Regions from separate parts of the Treponema sp. B152 genome, predicted to be linked through region 1. Evidence: riboswitches for the same ligand, from Rfam matches in the RefSeq annotation. Region 1 holds a riboswitch; each other region holds the start of a gene.
The links. Region 1 has a riboswitch for cobalamin ahead of HYB91_RS09180 (ABC transporter substrate-binding protein). Riboswitches for the same ligand answer to the same signal wherever they lie in the genome.
Positions count from the first base shown of each region.

Region 2: linked by a shared signal. The riboswitch ahead of HYB91_RS03305 (DUF4198 domain-containing protein) and the one ahead of HYB91_RS09180 (ABC transporter substrate-binding protein) in region 1 are both predicted to bind cobalamin.
Region 3: linked by a shared signal. The riboswitch ahead of HYB91_RS08085 (Glu/Leu/Phe/Val family dehydrogenase) and the one ahead of HYB91_RS09180 (ABC transporter substrate-binding protein) in region 1 are both predicted to bind cobalamin.

Region 1 is NZ_CP058668.1:1,964,231-1,970,095, reverse strand. It holds gene HYB91_RS09195 (Na+/H+ antiporter NhaC family protein) at 1-317, opposite strand, end outside; gene HYB91_RS09190 (ABC transporter ATP-binding protein) at 407-1,168, opposite strand; gene HYB91_RS09185 (FecCD family ABC transporter permease) at 1,168-2,235, opposite strand; gene HYB91_RS09180 (ABC transporter substrate-binding protein) at 2,237-3,232, opposite strand; cobalamin riboswitch at 3,394-3,575, opposite strand; gene prcB (dentilisin complex subunit PrcB) at 3,685-4,290, shown strand; gene prcA (dentilisin complex subunit PrcA) at 4,326-5,865, shown strand, end outside.
Region 2 is NZ_CP058668.1:742,592-748,456, forward strand. It holds gene feoB (ferrous iron transport protein B) at 1-138, shown strand, start outside; gene HYB91_RS03295 (hypothetical protein) at 226-768, shown strand; gene HYB91_RS03300 (DUF4198 domain-containing protein) at 778-1,791, shown strand; cobalamin riboswitch at 1,871-2,075, shown strand; gene HYB91_RS03305 (DUF4198 domain-containing protein) at 2,398-3,216, shown strand; gene HYB91_RS03310 (hypothetical protein) at 3,227-3,412, shown strand; gene HYB91_RS03315 (ZinT/AdcA family metal-binding protein) at 3,500-4,711, shown strand; gene HYB91_RS03320 (ZinT/AdcA family metal-binding protein) at 4,801-5,865, shown strand, end outside.
Region 3 is NZ_CP058668.1:1,737,475-1,743,339, reverse strand. It holds gene HYB91_RS08090 (MGH1-like glycoside hydrolase domain-containing protein) at 1-475, shown strand, start outside; gene HYB91_RS08085 (Glu/Leu/Phe/Val family dehydrogenase) at 486-1,727, opposite strand; cobalamin riboswitch at 2,035-2,223, opposite strand; gene HYB91_RS08080 (Rpn family recombination-promoting nuclease/putative transposase) at 2,416-3,282, shown strand; gene HYB91_RS08075 (formate/nitrite transporter family protein) at 3,324-4,160, shown strand; gene HYB91_RS08070 (NAD(P)-dependent oxidoreductase) at 4,215-5,093, shown strand; gene HYB91_RS08065 (orotate phosphoribosyltransferase) at 5,105-5,809, shown strand; gene HYB91_RS08060 (TVP38/TMEM64 family protein) at 5,847-5,865, opposite strand, start outside.

The sequences.
Region 1 (5,865 bases):
CCTATGTTTAGGCTTAAAGTTATAATCGAGGCTCCGACTCCTGTAGACATAAAGGCATCGGCCATCGCATAGGCAAACATAAGGATAAAAAATACCAGCTGCATTTCCTTAACATTGTCTACGGCAGAGTTTAAAATATCGTTGAATTTGAATTTTTCGGTTATCATAGCGACTATGGAAGCATAGATTACGGCTATAGGGGCTATGATTAAAATGTCCAGCTTAAATCCCAAGGCATTTGAAAAAGATTCTATGTTTGAAATCATCATCAAACCTGCAAGTAATAAGACCGGAGAGAGCTTAAAAAAAGCGCGCATAAAGTCTCCTTTTATGTAAAATAAGGGTGCCAGTGTATCATATTCGTAAAAAAAAGTGTATAGGTTTGGTTATTAAAGAAAAAAGCCGGTTAAATGTTTTTAAATATTACATGGGGCTTTTTTTCTTCATCATAAATGATTTTGGCCTCCACATCATATAAGGTCTTAATTACTTCTTCTGTGATAACCTCATTTACACTGCCTGAGGCGATAATTTGTCCTTCTTTTAAAGCGTATATTTTATCGCAATACATTGCAGCTATGTTAAGATCATGGATTGCCGATATAACGGTTATTTTTAAATCTTTTGCAAGGCTCATAAAGTGCAGCTGATGTTTTATGTCCAGATGATTTGTAGGCTCGTCGAGGATGAGGCAATCCGTGTTTTGTACTAAGGCACGGGCTAAAATAATTCTTTGCTTTTCTCCACCCGACAGGCTTGAAAAATTGCGGTCGGCAAAATCTTTCATATTCACTTGTTCAAGAGCCTTGTACGCCAGTTCGATATCCTCGGCTGAATCCCTCTCCATAAATTTTTTATGAGGCGAGCGGCCGATTAAAACCATCTCAAGCACGTTAAAGTCAAAATGGGTGTCATTATGCTGGGCAACTACAGCCATCTTTTTTGCCGTTTCTTTAAACTGATAGTCATTTATGTTCTTACCGTCGATAAATATGGTGCCGGTTTTGGGTTTAAGAACTCGGTATATACATTTGAGCAGGGTGCTTTTTCCCGAACCGTTGGGACCGATTATGCCTACAATTCCGTTATCTTTAATTGAAAGGTCAATATCGGCTAAAATATTTTTGCTTCCGAAGTTAAATGAAAGAGAGCTGATGTCGAGAACCATTATGCTTTACCCCCAAACCCGTATTCTTTATTTATCAATAAATATAAAAATACCGGCGAACCTATAAGAGAGATTACAACTCCTACGGGTATTTCACCTAGGCTGGAAACGGAGCGTGCCAGTACGTCTGCCCATATAAGAATTATGGCTCCTATCAATACGGATGACGGAATTATGTTTTTATGATTTGTTCCCCAAAATATCCTTGAAATATGCGGAATTATTAAGCCTATAAAGCCGATTATTCCTGCGTTGTATACTAAAAAACCTACAATGGCGGAACATATCAAAAGATAGACTTGGCGGTAAATATGCAAGTCCTTTCCTAAAGTAATTGATACGCTGTCTCCGAGGAGCATCAGGTTAAGGGTACGGTATTGCGTCATAAAAAAGAAGATTCCTAAAAATATCACTCCTGCAAGGAGTCCTAGGTTTTCCCACTTTGCTCCGCCGAAGCCTCCCATAAGCCAAAAGGTAATGCTTCTTATAGCTTCCCGGTTTTTTGTAGTAAAGACTATAAACGAAGAAAAGGCTGAAAAAATCGTGCTTATGGCAATACCTGCCATAAGTAATTTTGCGGAATTGGCTCTGCCTTTTATGTTGGCGGCATTTATTACGATTAAGGCTGTTCCAAAGGCTGAAAAGCAGGCGCACAGGCCCACATAATTAGGCCCCAGTTTCGCACCCACGCCCAAAGCGATTGCAAGGGTTGCCCCGAGAGAAGCTCCCGACGAAATGCCCAATATATAAGGGTCTGCCAATGAGTTTTGTACTATTGCCTGCATGACAACTCCGGTTACGGCTAAGCCCATTCCGGTAAGACAGGCTAAAAGTATCCTAGGCATACGGACAATCCAAACTATGTCGATAGCCGACTTTTTAATTCCTTCAAGGCTTCCGGCACCTAAGATTTTAAATTGAGCGATTTTTAAGATTTCGGCGGGAGCTATGCGTACGGCTCCGAATCCTACCGATAGAACTATGGAAATTAAAAGTCCCGCCAAAAGAAAAAGAAGTGCTGAAGATAGAAAAACTATTTTCAGCACCTTGTTTTTATTGTTTTGCATATTATAGGTCAGGATATAAACCTGAGATAATTGTCTTTATTCCGTCATAGGTTCTTATGCCGCTGGCATAAACTTCGCTTAAATTAATCGGAAAAACTTTTTTGTTTTGAAGTGCTGCTATGCTTTGTAAAGCATTATCTTTTGTGAGCATTTCTATAGATTGGTCTTTTTCAATATAGTCGCCGAAGTAAACCGTAAAGATAACATCGGGATTAAGCTCGATTAATTCTTCCTTGCCTATTCCTTTTTTATCCTTACCTACAAGATCGGCACCGACCTGCATTGCAATTTGCCCGCCGATAGTTCTTTCCCCATAAACACGGTACTGGCCTTCTTTTTCTACTTCAATTATTATGGCCTTTACCTTTGTTTTGCCTTCGACGTGTTTTTTTGCTGCGGCAATTTCAGTTTTCATCTTATCGACAATTTCTTGAGCCTTGTCTTCTACATTGAAAATTTTACCTATATTTAGAATATCCTGATATTCGTTTTCGAGAGCATCTTCTTTTTTTAAACCTGAGTTTTGCCAAATATAGGTTTTTGTACCTCTGTCATGCCAGAATTTTACGTCTCCATAACGCTTTTCACCGAATAATGATGTCCATGCAAAAATAAAATCCGGTTCCATGTCGATAATTTCTTCTTTCTCAGGACGCTTATCGCGATAGTTTACTTTGCTGAAAGCTTCTTTAAACTCGTCTTTAACCGGATCATCAAGTCCGACTGCAAGAATAAGCTTATCGGAAAGACCGAGAGCGAGCATTGTTTCGATAGGGCTTTGGTAAAAGGCTGCAACCTTTTCCGGGGCTTTTTCAAATGTAAGGTCTACAGGTTCCCCCGCATAATTATATGTAGTAATTGTTACAGGATAATGGGCTCCTTCCGTTTTAGGCATTGTTTTGCCCGAATTTTGTGATTGATCTTCCTTAGGACTGCATCCTAAAAAAACTGAAACTGCCAATAATAGCAGCATTGAGTGAAAAAAAATCTTTTTCATATCTTCCCCCAAAATAGTGTGTTTATTTTACGCCTTCAAACTAAAAGGTATAAGTTTATGCAGCGGGTACAAAGATACTTTTGGGATCTTATTAAGTTATAGAGAAAACAAAGATGTTATAAGTTCCTTAAGTGTCCCGTACTTTATCGCTCGTAAAGCACAAGGCTTAGTCCTTTACAGGCAGGTATTCTGACTTCGAGCTTCATCATCTTTTTAAGCCTTCCCCGATTTCCCGAGTGACATATTTTAAAAAGACTATTCTCTTACAGCGGCGGGACCGTGACGGAATTACACCGTGCTTCCCTTTTAACCGAATCTCGGCACCTGTATGGTTTGAAAATTGTGAAGTAATTCTAAAACTTTTGTAAATTAATGTCAAGCCGGCATTTTTTTTGTTTTTTTTCGAAAATTTACAAAATTTATAAAAATAAGTCTTGCTAAATCCAATTAATATGATATACTTAAGTACTATGAGGTTTTGTGTAATTTTATTATTTATCTGTTGTGTAACTTTTTTAGGTTGTAAAACGCTTCCTAAACAACCCGCCGGGGAATTCCATTCCGTGCCTGATGACAAAGTCCCTACTGTGCCTGATAAAGGGGCGGAAGGAAATCTGGGTTCTTCTTTTAAAAATCCTGAAATTTTGAGCAGTCCGCCGGAGTCTATGCAGGCTGCTTATGAAATTTTGACTCAAGGGAATAATTTTAAAACCGGTTTACCATCTATTGTCAAAAGCCAAGAAGATTTGCAGACCCTTTATTCCGTTTTGTATGGAAATTCCTTAAAAGCACCGGTGATAGATTTTTCGAAGAAAGCGGTTGTTATTGCTGCCGCAGGACCTTTTAATACGGGCGGATATTCCATTGTGCCTGTTTCTGCAATAAAGACAGGGAAGATCATCAATTTGGTTTTTGAGGTAAAAAGTCCCGGACCTAAGGATATGGTTACGCAGGCTTTTACCCGCCCTTATGTAATAGTTTCGGTAGATGCCGAACCGGATACCGAGATTTTTATTGAAATCAATGGGGATGCTAAAAACGGCAAATTAGATTTTTAAAATCTATAATTTAATAAATTTATAGGAGGACGAGTATGTCAAAAAAAAGATGGAACGCTGCGGCGTTATGGTGTATCCTTTTATTGGCGTTTTTATTCGGTTCTTGTCCGCAGCAAAAGTCGGCAAGTGAACCCGAAAAGGATCCGTATCCCATTCCGGCTGATGCCGTGAGTGTTGAAATTACCGTTTCGGATTCGGTAAGCGGCACTGTAGTGGATGGAACAAAGCTGGTAGTTTTTGATTCTGATGGCAAACAGGTTACTAATCAGCTTACTGTCAGGAAAGGAAAAGTTACTGCAAAGGTAAGCCCTAAAAAGAAGTATGACTTTGTTCTTTTAGGCAAAAAAGGTACATGGGCGGGCTCTAGGCTGCAGGACTATTATGTACCCGAAGAGGGCCTCAAAGGAGTTATGATGCTCCAATTTGCGCACGGGCAAATAACAAGAGATGTTACCCCCCCCCATATCGACAAGGTAACAATTGAAAATGCATCCGGTGTTGATATAACGGACAATTATGACATCGGAAACGCTGAAAAAAAAGTTTATGTAGAATTCACCTCTAAAGTGGGTGCAGTGGAAGATGTTGCGTGGAACGGTTTCGGTGCAAAACTCGGTTTCGGTATGATGCCGACAAGTTATGAAGGTATTGATGGGGTTTACACTCCCGATAATACTCCCGGTGACGGTATTTTTACATCGAAATACGTTTTTGATATAGAACATGCGGCAATGCCTGACGACAAAACAGAGCTTATAATAGTAGGCTACGACGTTGCAAACAACAGGGTCGAAAAACGCATCCCCGTAAAATTCAGTAAAACCTCGGCAGCAGCTCCCCTTTCGAATGCTAAATTTGGAAGTGCTTTTATGATAATAGAAAGGGTTCCCTTTACAAACAATACATTCTCAACCGAACCCGGACAGGGACTTGTGCAGTTAGACAGCGGACACGAAGTGATGCCGCAGGCTTTAAACCCCGTTGAAGGACACAATTCTTCATATATGGCGGTCTTCGTCTTCGGCGTTGTAGATAAAACCACTCCGACTACTTCCGTTCCTATTATGGGCTTTGATGTATTCCGAAAAGAAAAGGGCAGCACCGATACCCCTAAATTTGTAAGCAGAACTCACTACGATGAGCCTAAAACCGAAACAAACCCCGGCTGGGGCGCACATCAAGGTTTTGATACATCTTCAGAACTTGAAGAAGGTAAAGAGTACGTGTATACAATTAAAGCGTTTACTGCAACGGATACACTTGAGTCTCCCGTATTTACGGGCAAGGTTATGGAAGCCTTCACCTATTCCCTTAAAGCTCCTGAAAACCGTAAAAAGATTTCGGCGGCCGATGCTGCAAACATGTCGTATTCGTGCACAATAAGCAATAAAAAGCTGCTGACCAAGGAAGAAGCCGATTGGTGCGACTTAGGCCTATTGATCCTCGACGGACAGGGACAACCTGTTTTCGGTTCAAAATTCCGCTATGTCTTTGATGGTGTTACTGTCGGTATAGGCGGTGCTAATACTACTACCGGCCCCGATTTACTGATTGATACTATAGGGTTCGGTTCAG
Region 2 (5,865 bases), 1.2 Mb from region 1:
TGTATTGCTACCGTTATGGCAACAAAGACCGAGACACAGAGTGTGGGTTGGACACTGTTCAGTGTTATGTATCCCGTGGTCTTGAGTTCGTTGGTTGCCGTCCTGGTTTTCCAGCTGGGAAGACTGTTCGGCTTTTGATTGTAAGAGAAATTTAAGGAAAGCCTCTAAAAGACTGAAGCTTTTAGAGGTTCACATTTAGGATTATAAATTTATGGGAGTTTATAGATGAAAAAAATATTTATCGTATTTGTTTTAATGATGTGTTCTATTATGCTTTTTGCACATTCGCCCCTTTTGACCGTTGAAGATAACGGAGACGGAACTATCTATGTTCAAGGCGGATTTTCAAATGGAGCTTCGGCTGCCGGTGTTAAACTTTATCTTACCGATAAGGCTTCAGGGCAAAAAATCTGGGAAGGAGAATTCCCCGATGTAGGCGAACTCAACCTGCCTATCCCGAATGTTCCTTATACTGTAACCTTTGATGCAGGGCCGGGCCATATTATCGTAAAAGACGGTCCCGAACCCGAAGGCGGTTTCGGCAGTCAGGCTGCTTCTTCTGAAGCCGCAGGAGAAAACGAGTCAGCCGGAGATGCTGCTCAGGCTCAAAAGCCCGTTGCTGTCTCCGGTTCTGCAGGTTGGGTGCCTATGGATACCGTTTCGGCAATGCCTAGTGTCGGTCCTTCGTTTACGGCAATCTTGGCCCTTGTACTTGCCGTAATAAATTCGATACTGATTGTCTTCCTCTTTAAAAAACAAAAAAGGTAGGTGTAAAAAGTGAAAAAGCTATTTTTTTCCGTATTGCTATGCTGGACGGCTTTGAGCCTTTTTGCTCACTTTCAAATTATTTATACTCCGGCTTCAATAATCGAAGCTTCAAATAACAAGGTAGATTTTATAATTTCTTTTACCCATCCCTTTGATTCAGGCCTTACTATGGACATAGGTAAAAATGAAGCAGGCGAAATAAAAGGATTAAAGGAATTTTATTCCATCCATAAAGAAAACAAGACCGACTTAATGCCCTTTTTAAAAAAGGGGGAATTTGAATCTGCGGAAAACAAGGCCTTTGCATATACCTTTGAATTTGATAAAGAGGCAGGTTTTAGGGGAGGCGGAGACTGGGTCTTGGTTGCCGTTCCTCATCCGTATTTTGAAGCAGCCGATGACGGATATATTCAGCAGATAACTAAGGTCTTTATCAACAAGGCCGGACTTTCGACCGATTGGCAGTCAAGGGTTGCCGAAGGTTATCCCGAAATTTTGCCTTTGGTAAAGCCCTACGATATTTGGGAGGGCGGTGTGATCCGTGCCCTTGTTTTGGACTCCGATGGAAAACCCGTGCCTTATGCTCAGGTTGAATTTGAAAACATGAACTACGATGTGGATATGGCAAACAAGAAATTTACCGGAGAACCTAAGCTGCAAAAAGCGGGCGCCGGAATGATAATGGCCGATAATACCGGCGTTTTCGAGTTTATTCCTCCTTGTCCGGGATATTGGGGCTTTGCCGCCCTTAGAGTAGGGAAGGAAAAGGAATTCGGAGGAAAAGAACTTTCTCAAGATGCCGTTATTTGGTTTGAGGTCAGCAAGATTGAAGATGCGGCCGAACAGGCTGATAGCATAAAACAAGCCGATATATCTTCTTCTGACGGAGAGCCTTCTGAAAGAGCAAAACCCAAGGAAGGATTTTCGCCTGCGGCCCTGATAATAGTAATCTTGCTTTTTGTGGTTATGTTCGCTTGGCCTCCTATCTTTAAAAAGATTTCGGATAAGGCTGAAAATAAGTAGGATAGTAAATAAATAACAAATCCCCATTGGTGTCCCGTTGGGGGCTTGCTTTTTTTTTGGAAATATTTATAATTACCCGAAGGTTATAGACAAATAAGGTTCTTAAATTAATTTTTAAGATTAAAAGGGAAACCGGTGAAAAACCGGCACAGTCCCCGCTACTGTAATTGAGTTTGTTTATCATAATGCATCTATGTATTGGAAGCATAAGCCACTGTTAATATGGGAAGGCGATAAACTTTAAATCATAAGTCAGGAGACCTGCCTATTTGTATTACGAAATCCTTCGGAGGGAAGGAAAATCGGAAAACTCATTATTGTACAACTCTATTTTATTGTCAGCTTTTTCTATAAGCGGAGCTGATGTCTTGCGTTTTTCGTGTTTTCTTTATTTAATCTCCGATTTATTTTTAATTAAAAGTTTGCTGTTCCGTCTTTGGGGGCTTGCTTTTTTTTTAAGAATAAGATAGATTGTAAGTGCTGATTTACATTTGGATTTGAAAAAAAAGATTTTTCCGTGAGTTTAAAGCAAGACTTTTGGTCCTATCTTTTTTTGAACTTAAGATTATGAGTCTTTAGACTAAAATATTTGTAGGAGAGTTTTTTATGAAAAAGCGTACAGGAATAGTTTTATTTTTATTCTTGGTATCTATGGCTTCATTTGCACACTTCCAAATGATTTATACCCCGACCTCAAGAGTTGAAGGCAACTCTGTTGATTTTAAGATTGTTTTTACACATCCTGCAGAATCAGGACATGCAATGGATGTCGGTAAAAACGAGGCCGGAGAAATCAAAGGTTTTGAAAAATTCTTTTCCGTGCACAAGGAAAAGATTCAGGATCTTCTTCCCTCATTAAAGAAAACAGAGTTTACAACTTCAGAAAATACGGCTTCAGCCTATGACCTTACCTTAAATAAGGATAACGGTTTTAGAGGAGGCGGAGACTGGGCTCTTATTGCTGTTCCTCATCCTTACTATGAAGGTGCTGAAGATAAGTATATCCAGCAGATTACCAAGGTCTTTATCAATAAGGCAGGTCTTGATACGGACTGGAGTGCAAGATGTGCCGAAGGTTATCCCGAAATCATGCCATTGGTAAAGCCTTACGATGTTTGGGTAGGCGGACTTTTCAGAGGTACTGTTGTAGACTCAAAAGGCAAGCCTGTTCCCAATGCGGAAATTGAAGTTGAATATATCAACTTTGATGTAAACATGAAAAAAAGCAAATTTGAGAAGAAGGCAAAAACCAAAAATGCTGCTGCCGTTATTTTAGCAGATGAAAACGGAAACTTCTCCTTTGTCCCTCATAAGGCCGGATACTGGGGTTTTGCTGCCCTCGGTGCAGGTAATGTAAAAGAATTTGCCGGTAAAGAACTTTCACAGGATGCCGTACTTTGGATTGAAGCAGTGCCTGTAAAATAAGGATTGCCTTATGACATTGGGAATGGTTTTGACTATTTCGATAGTTGCAGGTGTGATTCTCTTACTCATCCGTAAATATTACAGGATATTTAAGGGTAAGGCTTCGGCCTGCAACTGCGGAGAAAAAAATATCAATCCTAAGAGCGGCTGCGGTTGCGGATGCTGCGGCTGTTCTGCGGAACATAAAAAAGGCTAGTTTCTTTTTACTTTAAGTCAAGAATTGTTTCTTGTTTAAATAAAAAGTTAGCTAATATAACTTATATTAACTTAAAGGAGTTTAATTATGGTTAATAAAAGAATGGGTGCAAAGATTGCACTTATACTGGTTACACTCGCAGTTATTTTTACTGCCTGTAAAACAATGCCTGCTGCAAAAGATAATAAGCTTGCAGCCGGAATGGAGTTGGCCGCCTGGAAGGGCGAGTGGGTTTCAGCAGATATCATAAAAAACAGCCCGTCTTTAAAAGCAGCTTATAAAAAAACAGCTGCAGATATGCGCTTTTATACACCAGAAGGCCTTGAAGCTGCTGCCTTGGACATGTACAAAACACCGGCGGTAAAGGCAAAGTTTGACGGTACAAACACTGTTCTTTTTACATATTTGGATAAAGACGGTAAAGAAATACAAATTTCAGTCAAATACAAGTACTTGGGACAAAAAGCTGACGGTGAGTATCCCGATTCTATGTGGGAGACTTTTGAGGCTGTAGAAGATAAGCTTGATAATGCAAACTTTAAGTATTTTATATCAATGCCTCCTCATGCTCATGGTGACGGACCAAAGCACTGGCATGCCCGTTTTGGAAGATACGGTATTGACAACCTTGTAACCGGTGCAGGAAGATGGCCTACGTACTATTCTTCATCTACACCTGAAGCTGAGCTTGTTAAGATGTTTGAATCTTCAATCCCGAATATGCCTAAATGGAATCCTGTTTCTCCCTTTGAATCCTATGCCAAGTACGGCAAATGGATCAACTCTTTATCTATTTTTGAAAATACAAGTAAAGAAGTTGAAGCTGCCTATGCAAAGGTTATAAAAGAATTTGCAGGCAAAAATCCCAATGGCGGAGATTTTACAAAGGCTGAAATTATTGCCGAATTACAAAAAGGAAATAAATCCGTTAAAGATTATTCCCACATGGAATTTATTGTAAAAGACGGAAAAAATGAACTTGTTTTCTATAAAGGAAATAAAGAAATCTTTAGATCAAGCTATGTTCGTGTTGGTGCAAGTCCTTCAAAGCCGTATATGACGATGAAGGCTGAAAGAAAAGATGCCGGTATGTTTTCTTTGATTTCATTTGTAGTTGTACACGGTAAAGCTCCGATGCTGCATTTCCACTTGTGGTACGGTAATAACGAAAAAGAAATTGAAGAGTTTGAAGGAACACCTACTTGTTACAGGACAGCTCTTACAGACGCTGAAATTGCAGCAGCTGTAGAGAAATCTGCAAGAACTCTTTTAGAAAGATTAACAAAGGCTAAAAAATAATTTTTTTTGGGAACCTATTTTTAGGTTCCCAATTTTTATTAAGTTTATCAATATTTGATAATACCTTATTTTGACATAAGGAGGTTACTATGTCTACGAAAAATTTCGGTGCAAAACTTGTATTAGTTTTGATGGTTCTTGCGGTTACTTTTACTGCATGTAAGTCGATGCCTAACACAATCGGAGGCATGAAAATTGAACCCGGTAAAGAACTTGCCGCATGGAAAGGTGAATGGGTTTCGCTGGATTCCGCAAAAAATGATCCTTCTTTAAATCCTGTATACAAAGAAGCGGCCGCCAAAATGGAAAACTATACCGTTGAAGGTTTCAAATTGGCTGTTGAAGGAATGTATAGAACATCATTTTCAAAGATAAAATTTGACGGAACAAACACTGTTGTGTTTACCGTAAAAGATGCTGATGGAAAAGAAAAAGAAATTTCTTCCGAGTATGTTTACAAGGGAAAGGTGCCTGTTATAGGTTATGACGGATATTACTGGGAAACTTTTGAAGCCGTAAAAAATGTACGCGGCCTTACTATGGCAAAATATATTATCTGTTTTCCTCCGCATCAAGATTCCGAAGGGGGGCTGCTCCATTGGCATGTAAGAACAGGCGGATCCGGTATTGACGCATTGGTAAAAGCAGATCCTATGTGGTGGCCTACCTATGTGTCTGCTTCAATGACAAAAGAAGAACTTGTAAAGAATTTTAAAGATACCATAGGAGCTGTTGCGGGCATGTTCCCAAAATCTCCCTTTGAGCCTTATGCAAAAGAAGGAAAATGGATGAATAGCTCTTTAATTTATGACAACACAAGTGCTGAGGTTAATGCCGCTTATAACAAAATCATTAAAGAATTTGCCGGTAAAAATCCTAAGGGCGGAGATTTTACAAAAGCTGAAATTATTGCCGAAATGAAAAAAGTATACGGCACGACAGATCTTTATACTCATATCGAATTTGTTACCGAAGACGGTAAGAACGAATTTGTAGTCTATAAGGACGGAAAAGAAATTCATCGAGCTGCTTATAAGAGAACTGCTGAAAATGCCTCCAAGCCCGGATTGCTTGCTGTGGTAACTGATAAAAAAGATGCAGGAATGTTTAAGACAATTTCTCTTACGAGTGCAGGAGGAAATCCTTTACATTTC
Region 3 (5,865 bases), 230 kb from region 1:
TAACCGCTGGGAGATAGCAAGAGAGTGCGTTATAAGGCACCTTTACTATGTGCTTGAAACCCTTTCGCCCGCAGGCAATTCAAAAAAACAGGGCTTTTTATGGGAGGCCTATTCTCCTGTCAAAGAAGGTCCTGCCCAATGGAAGGGAAAACCTGCTTTTCCGCGTAAACAATACCTTTTGGGTGTAGGTCTTTCTACAATCAGCCTGATGATAGAAAACGTTATAGGGCTTTCGATAAGTCTTCCGCGCAAAACGGTAAATTGGACTGTCCCCAATCTTGAAGTTATGGGTATCGAAAATTTAAGCCTTAAAAGGAACCTTATAACCATTCTTTCGTCCAAAAGCCAGAGGGGCTGGGAAATTCACATGGAAAGCGAAAAGCTCTATTATTTTACCATAAATATCCTAAACGAAAAGAAGAAGACCTTGCCGATTCCGTCGGGTAAGTGTTCGATGCTGATAGACAAACTTTAAAAGGGCCGGTTTAGTTAATTCCCTTAACTTTTTGAGTTTCTACAAGTTCTTTTAAGGCCTTAATATAGGCTGCCTTTCTCATGCTGACCTTATAGGCTTCTTTTACGTCCCATACCAGTTTGAAGGCTTCAATCATCTTATCTTCAAGGCGTTTGTTGACTTCTTCTTCCGTCCAATAAAAACCTTGCAGGTTTTGTACCCATTCAAAGTATGAAACAATTACACCTCCCGAGTTGGCAAGAACATCGGGCACAGTTATAATATTCTTTTTTTCGAGGATTTGATCGGCTTCAGGGGTGACGGGGCCGTTTGCTGCTTCGATGATTATAGAGGCCTTAATATTTGATGCATTTTTTTCGGTAATTTGATTTTCGAGGGCCGCCGGAATTAAAATATCGGCTTTAAGCTCCAATAGCTCTTCATTGGTTAGCCTTTTAAAATCGCCTTCACAAGAATTGAGTTTTTTTCCTTCTTTTTTATGTTTGAGTATTTGAGGAATATTTAAGCCTTTTTCATTGTATATTGCACTGCTTGTATCGCTTATTGCAATTATCTTGGCTCCGTCTTTATAAAAAAGATCTGCAGTAACGCCGCCGACATTTCCAAGCCCTTGAATAACTACACTTTGGTCTTTTAAGGTTTTATTGAGTTTCTTTAAAATTTCCCTTGTTGCAAAAAGAACTCCGCGGCCTGTGGCCTCTACTCGTCCTTTAGATCCGCCGAGAGGAAGAGGTTTTCCCGTAACAACCGCGGGGCTAAATTCTCCGGCATATTCACTGTAGCTGTCCGCTATCCAAGCCATCACCTTTGCATTTGTTCCGACATCCGGGGCAGGTATATCTATCTTAGGGCCTATAAAAGATGCAATCCGCCTTGTGTAGCCTCTTGTCAGCTTCTCAAGCTCCGTTTGGGAAAGCTTTGAAGGATTTACGCAAATGCCTCCTTTTCCGCCTCCATAGGGAATGTCGGCAACAGCACACTTAAAGGTCATCCATGCAGAAAGGGATCGTACTTCATCGATGTTTACATCTTGGTGAAATCTTATTCCCCCCTTTGCCGGGCCTCTTAATGTAGAATGTTGAACCCTGTATCCGCTAAAGACCTTGATTTTTCCGTTATCCATTTTTACGGGTATTGAAACATGCATCTCTCGTTCAGGGCTTAAAAGGGATATGTAATCGTCTTCTGACAGATTAGCCGTATGTGCAGCTTCCGTTATTGTACTTAAAAGTTTTTCGTATGTACTCGCCATAAAATCCTTCTTAAAAATAATTTATGATGATTATACATTAAAAGCCTTATTTTTGAAAGTTATCAGGGGGAAAATTTGAATTTTGATTTAAATAAAGAAAAACGATTTCGGTCCGCAAAGGGATTTAGGTTTCCTCAAAATGTACACCCAAGGGTATCAATCGGATGTACTCAAGGCTAAACGAAGAAAACTTGACAAAATCTTCAAACAGCCCAAGGAGCAATAGAGGAAATAAATATGATTAACACGATAAATTTTGCTGCATCTCATGAGTCCAAGCAGAGTGCGGCACGGGTAAAACTTGTATTTTACCCTCATAGTCATTGGCAGGTCTTACGGCTCGGAGGTCATCATTGATTTTCGCCTTCCCGGAATAAACCAGTGGCATTTTGAAAAACAACTCTCTCACTTACGTCAGCCGGACTGCTCAGGACTTGCACCTGATTCCCTTTTCACTCCTTAAGTTAAAAGGAGCACCAAGACCGAAACCGTTATTTAAACATAATTCTATACTTTTATAAAAAATAAGTCAAGATATCAAAATCGGTACTCCAATCCAAACTAGATTCAACACTATGACAATTGAAAAATCTACTGTTCTATGATATACTTGATTTGTAAAGGGGATTGAGAGTTAATTGGTAGTGGATAATTTGTAATTTCATTACCAATTAAAAAGAGGTGTGATATGAGTATTTCAAACAGAAAATACAAGGATTCGGTTTTTGTTGATTTGTTCAGTGAAGATGAAAAGGCGAAAGAGAATTTTTTGTCTCTTTATAATGCATTACACGGCACCAAACTTACGGCTGCAGCACAGCTGAAAAATGTAAGGCTTGATCAGGTCCTTTATATGACATTCTATAATGATGTGTCATATCTTATTGATAACAAAATCATAGTGCTGGTAGAGCATCAATCCACTATAAACCCAAATATGCCTTTACGCTGCCTTGAATACATAAGCCGCCTTTATGAAACTCTATTTGAATCAAAAGAAAAATACAGCCGTAAACTCTTAAACATTCCGACGCCCGAATTTTATGTATTTTATAATGGGGATGAAACCTATCCTTCCGATAAAACATTAAAACTATCAGATGCTTTTATAGAAAAGACGGTAAAACCTAATCTTGAGTTGACCGTTAAGATAATAAACATAAATCAGCAAAATCACCATCCCTTGCTTAAAAACTGCAAAACGATGTATGAGTACACAATATTTGTAGAAACGGTACGAAGATGGAAAAAAACAGATCCTCAAAACGGTTTTCAAAAAGCGATTGAAGAATGTATAGCAAATGATATATTGCGTGATTATTTAAAACGCAAGACTAAGGAGGTATTGAATATGTTACTAGCCGAATATGATTATGAAACAGATATAGCTGTGCAGCGTGCTGAAGAACGGGAAATAGCCTTTGCTGAGGGAATATCTCAGGGCGTTTACCAAAATAAACTGGAAACTGCTAAAAATTTAGCTGAAATGGGGTTTGCCGTAGAAGCAATCGCAAAAGCTACAGGTTTAAGCTGTGAAGAAATCGAGAAACTATAAATTAATAATAAAATCTGCATAGCGGTATTAAGGAGGCGTGTATGTCTGAAAAAATGTATTGTGATCCGGCCGAGATTTTGGAAGTTACGGTGCAAAAGGGTATTGCAAAGGCTTCAACTCCGGTGTGGAAGCTGCTTTGTTTAGGATTCTTGGCAGGGGTTTTTATTGCCTTTGCTTCGGAAGGCTCCAATATGGCTGCTTTCGGACTTTTTGCCAAGCCTGAAACTTACGGCCTTGGAAAATTCGTTGCAGGGCTTATCTTTCCTGTAGGCCTTATCTTGGTACTCCTTGCCGGAGCCGAGCTTTTTACAGGCAACAACCTGATAATTGCAGCTGTTTTAGAAAAAAAGGTGAGCCTTACTGCAATGCTTAAAAACTGGCTTGCCGTTTATATCGGGAACCTTATAGGTTCTGTTTTTATTGCTTTTTTGATTGTACAAAGCGGACAGCTTTCAAGCGATGCGAGCCTTTTGGGTGGGATTACGATAAAAATTGCTTACGGCAAGGTTTCCTTTTCTTTTGTGCAGGCTGTTTTTTTAGGCATCATGTGTAATTGGCTGGTCTGTCTTGCAGTCTGGCTTTGCTATGGTGCTAAGGACATGACCGGAAAGATGCTTGCCGCTTTTTTTCCGATTTGGCTTTTTATAACTTCCGGGTTTGAGCACAGTGTTGCAAACATGTACTATATCCCCGCAGGGATTTTCTCGAAAAGCGTTCCGGCTTATGCTTCCACTTCCGGCCTTTCCGCCGAGGCTCTTTCAAATATAAATTGGGCTGCATTTTTTATAAAGAATTTAATGCCCGTTACCCTCGGAAACATAATAGGCGGAGCATTTTTTGTCGGAATGTTTTATTGGATTTGTTACAAGAAAAAATAACTTTTCGGAAGCTGCTGCTTCCTGCAAAAGATTTTTATAAGGAGAATTTAAATCATGAAGGTTGAAAATTGTGATGTAGGCTTTATAGGCCTTGGAGTTATGGGAAAAAGTATGGCTGAAAGATTAAGAGCGGCCGGTGCTAAGATGCACGTTTTTACGCGCACAAAAAAATCCGCCGAAGAGATTCTTTCAAAGGGTGCTGTTTGGTATGATGACCCGGCAAGCCTTGCTCCCAACTGTAAAATCATTTTTACCATTGTCGGCTATCCGCAAGATGTTGAAGAAACATATTTCGGAGAAAAGGGTTTATTAAAAACCGCGAAGCCTGGAACGATTTTTGCCGATATGACGACCTCAAGTCCGATTTTGGCAAAAAAGATTTATGATGAGGCAAAGAAAAAAGAATGCTTTTCTGTAGACGCTCCCGTTTCAGGCGGAGACATAGGAGCAAAAAACGGCACCCTTTCGATTATGGCAGGCGGAGATGAAAAAGCCTTTAAAGAGTTGGAACCTTTTTTTGCCTGTATGGGAAAAACTTGGGCTCTTCAAGGCGGTGCAGGGGCAGGGCAGCATACTAAGATGGCAAACCAAATAGCCGTAGCCGCGAATCTTTTCGGTACTGTTGAAGCTGTCTGTTATGCCGAGGCCGCAGGCCTTGACCCTCAAAAAATGCTTTCGGCTATCGGGGGCGGTGCTGCAGGAAGCTGGCAGATTTTAAACAACGGGCCTAAGATGCTTCAAAAAGATTTTGCTCCGGGTTTTTATATTAAACACTTTTTAAAGGATTTAAACATAACCTTAAATGTTGCAAAGGAACTCAAACTGCACATTCCAGTTTTGGAGCTTGCACAAAATTTCTTTAACAAGATGAATGAAGAAGGTTATGCCGAAAAAGGAACTCAGGCCATCTATGAATACTATAAGACTATTTAAAGGAAGCTCTTATGTACAAAGATGAAAAGAAAATTGCAGAGGTTCAAAAAAAATATGGGCCGCTTTTGGCTAAAACGGCTTTTGAATTGGGAGCCTTAAAGCTTTCTCCCAATGAACCCTTTACTTGGGCATCAGGCTACCGTATGCCCATTTATAACGATAATCGCCGTTTTTTAGCCCTGCCTGAGATGCGCCGTACAATAGCAGAAGCCTTCGCAGAGCTTTTAAAAGCGGTTGAGTTTGACCCCGAATGGCTTGCAGGAACTGCAACGGCAGGAATTCCTCATTCCGTAAGTTTGGGAGACTTCTTGCAAAAAAGCGTTTCCTATGTACGCTCAGGCGGAAAAGATCACGGCCTAAAAAATCAGATTGAAGGTTTGGGTGCTAATGCGGATTATAAAGGTTCCAGCGTACTTGTTGTTGAAGATTTAATTTCGACGGGAGGAAGCTCCATCAAGGCTGTTGAGGCTGTGCGTAATGCAAACGGAAAGGTTCCTTTTTGTTTTGCTATCTTTTCTTACGGATTTGCAGAAGCCGAAAAAGCTTTTGCAGAACTTAATCCTCCATGTATTCCGGTTACTATTTTAAATTACGATATTATGCTGGATGAGGCCGTAAGGCAAAACTATATAAGTGAAGAAAATAAAAAGAGCCTTGCCGAATGGAGGCTCGATCCTTTCGGTTGGGGCGAAAAACACGGTTTTCCCAAGGTCTGATATTTTTTTTTAGATGTTTTTAATAGCCGTAAGAAACTTAGCTTTTTTTACGGCTA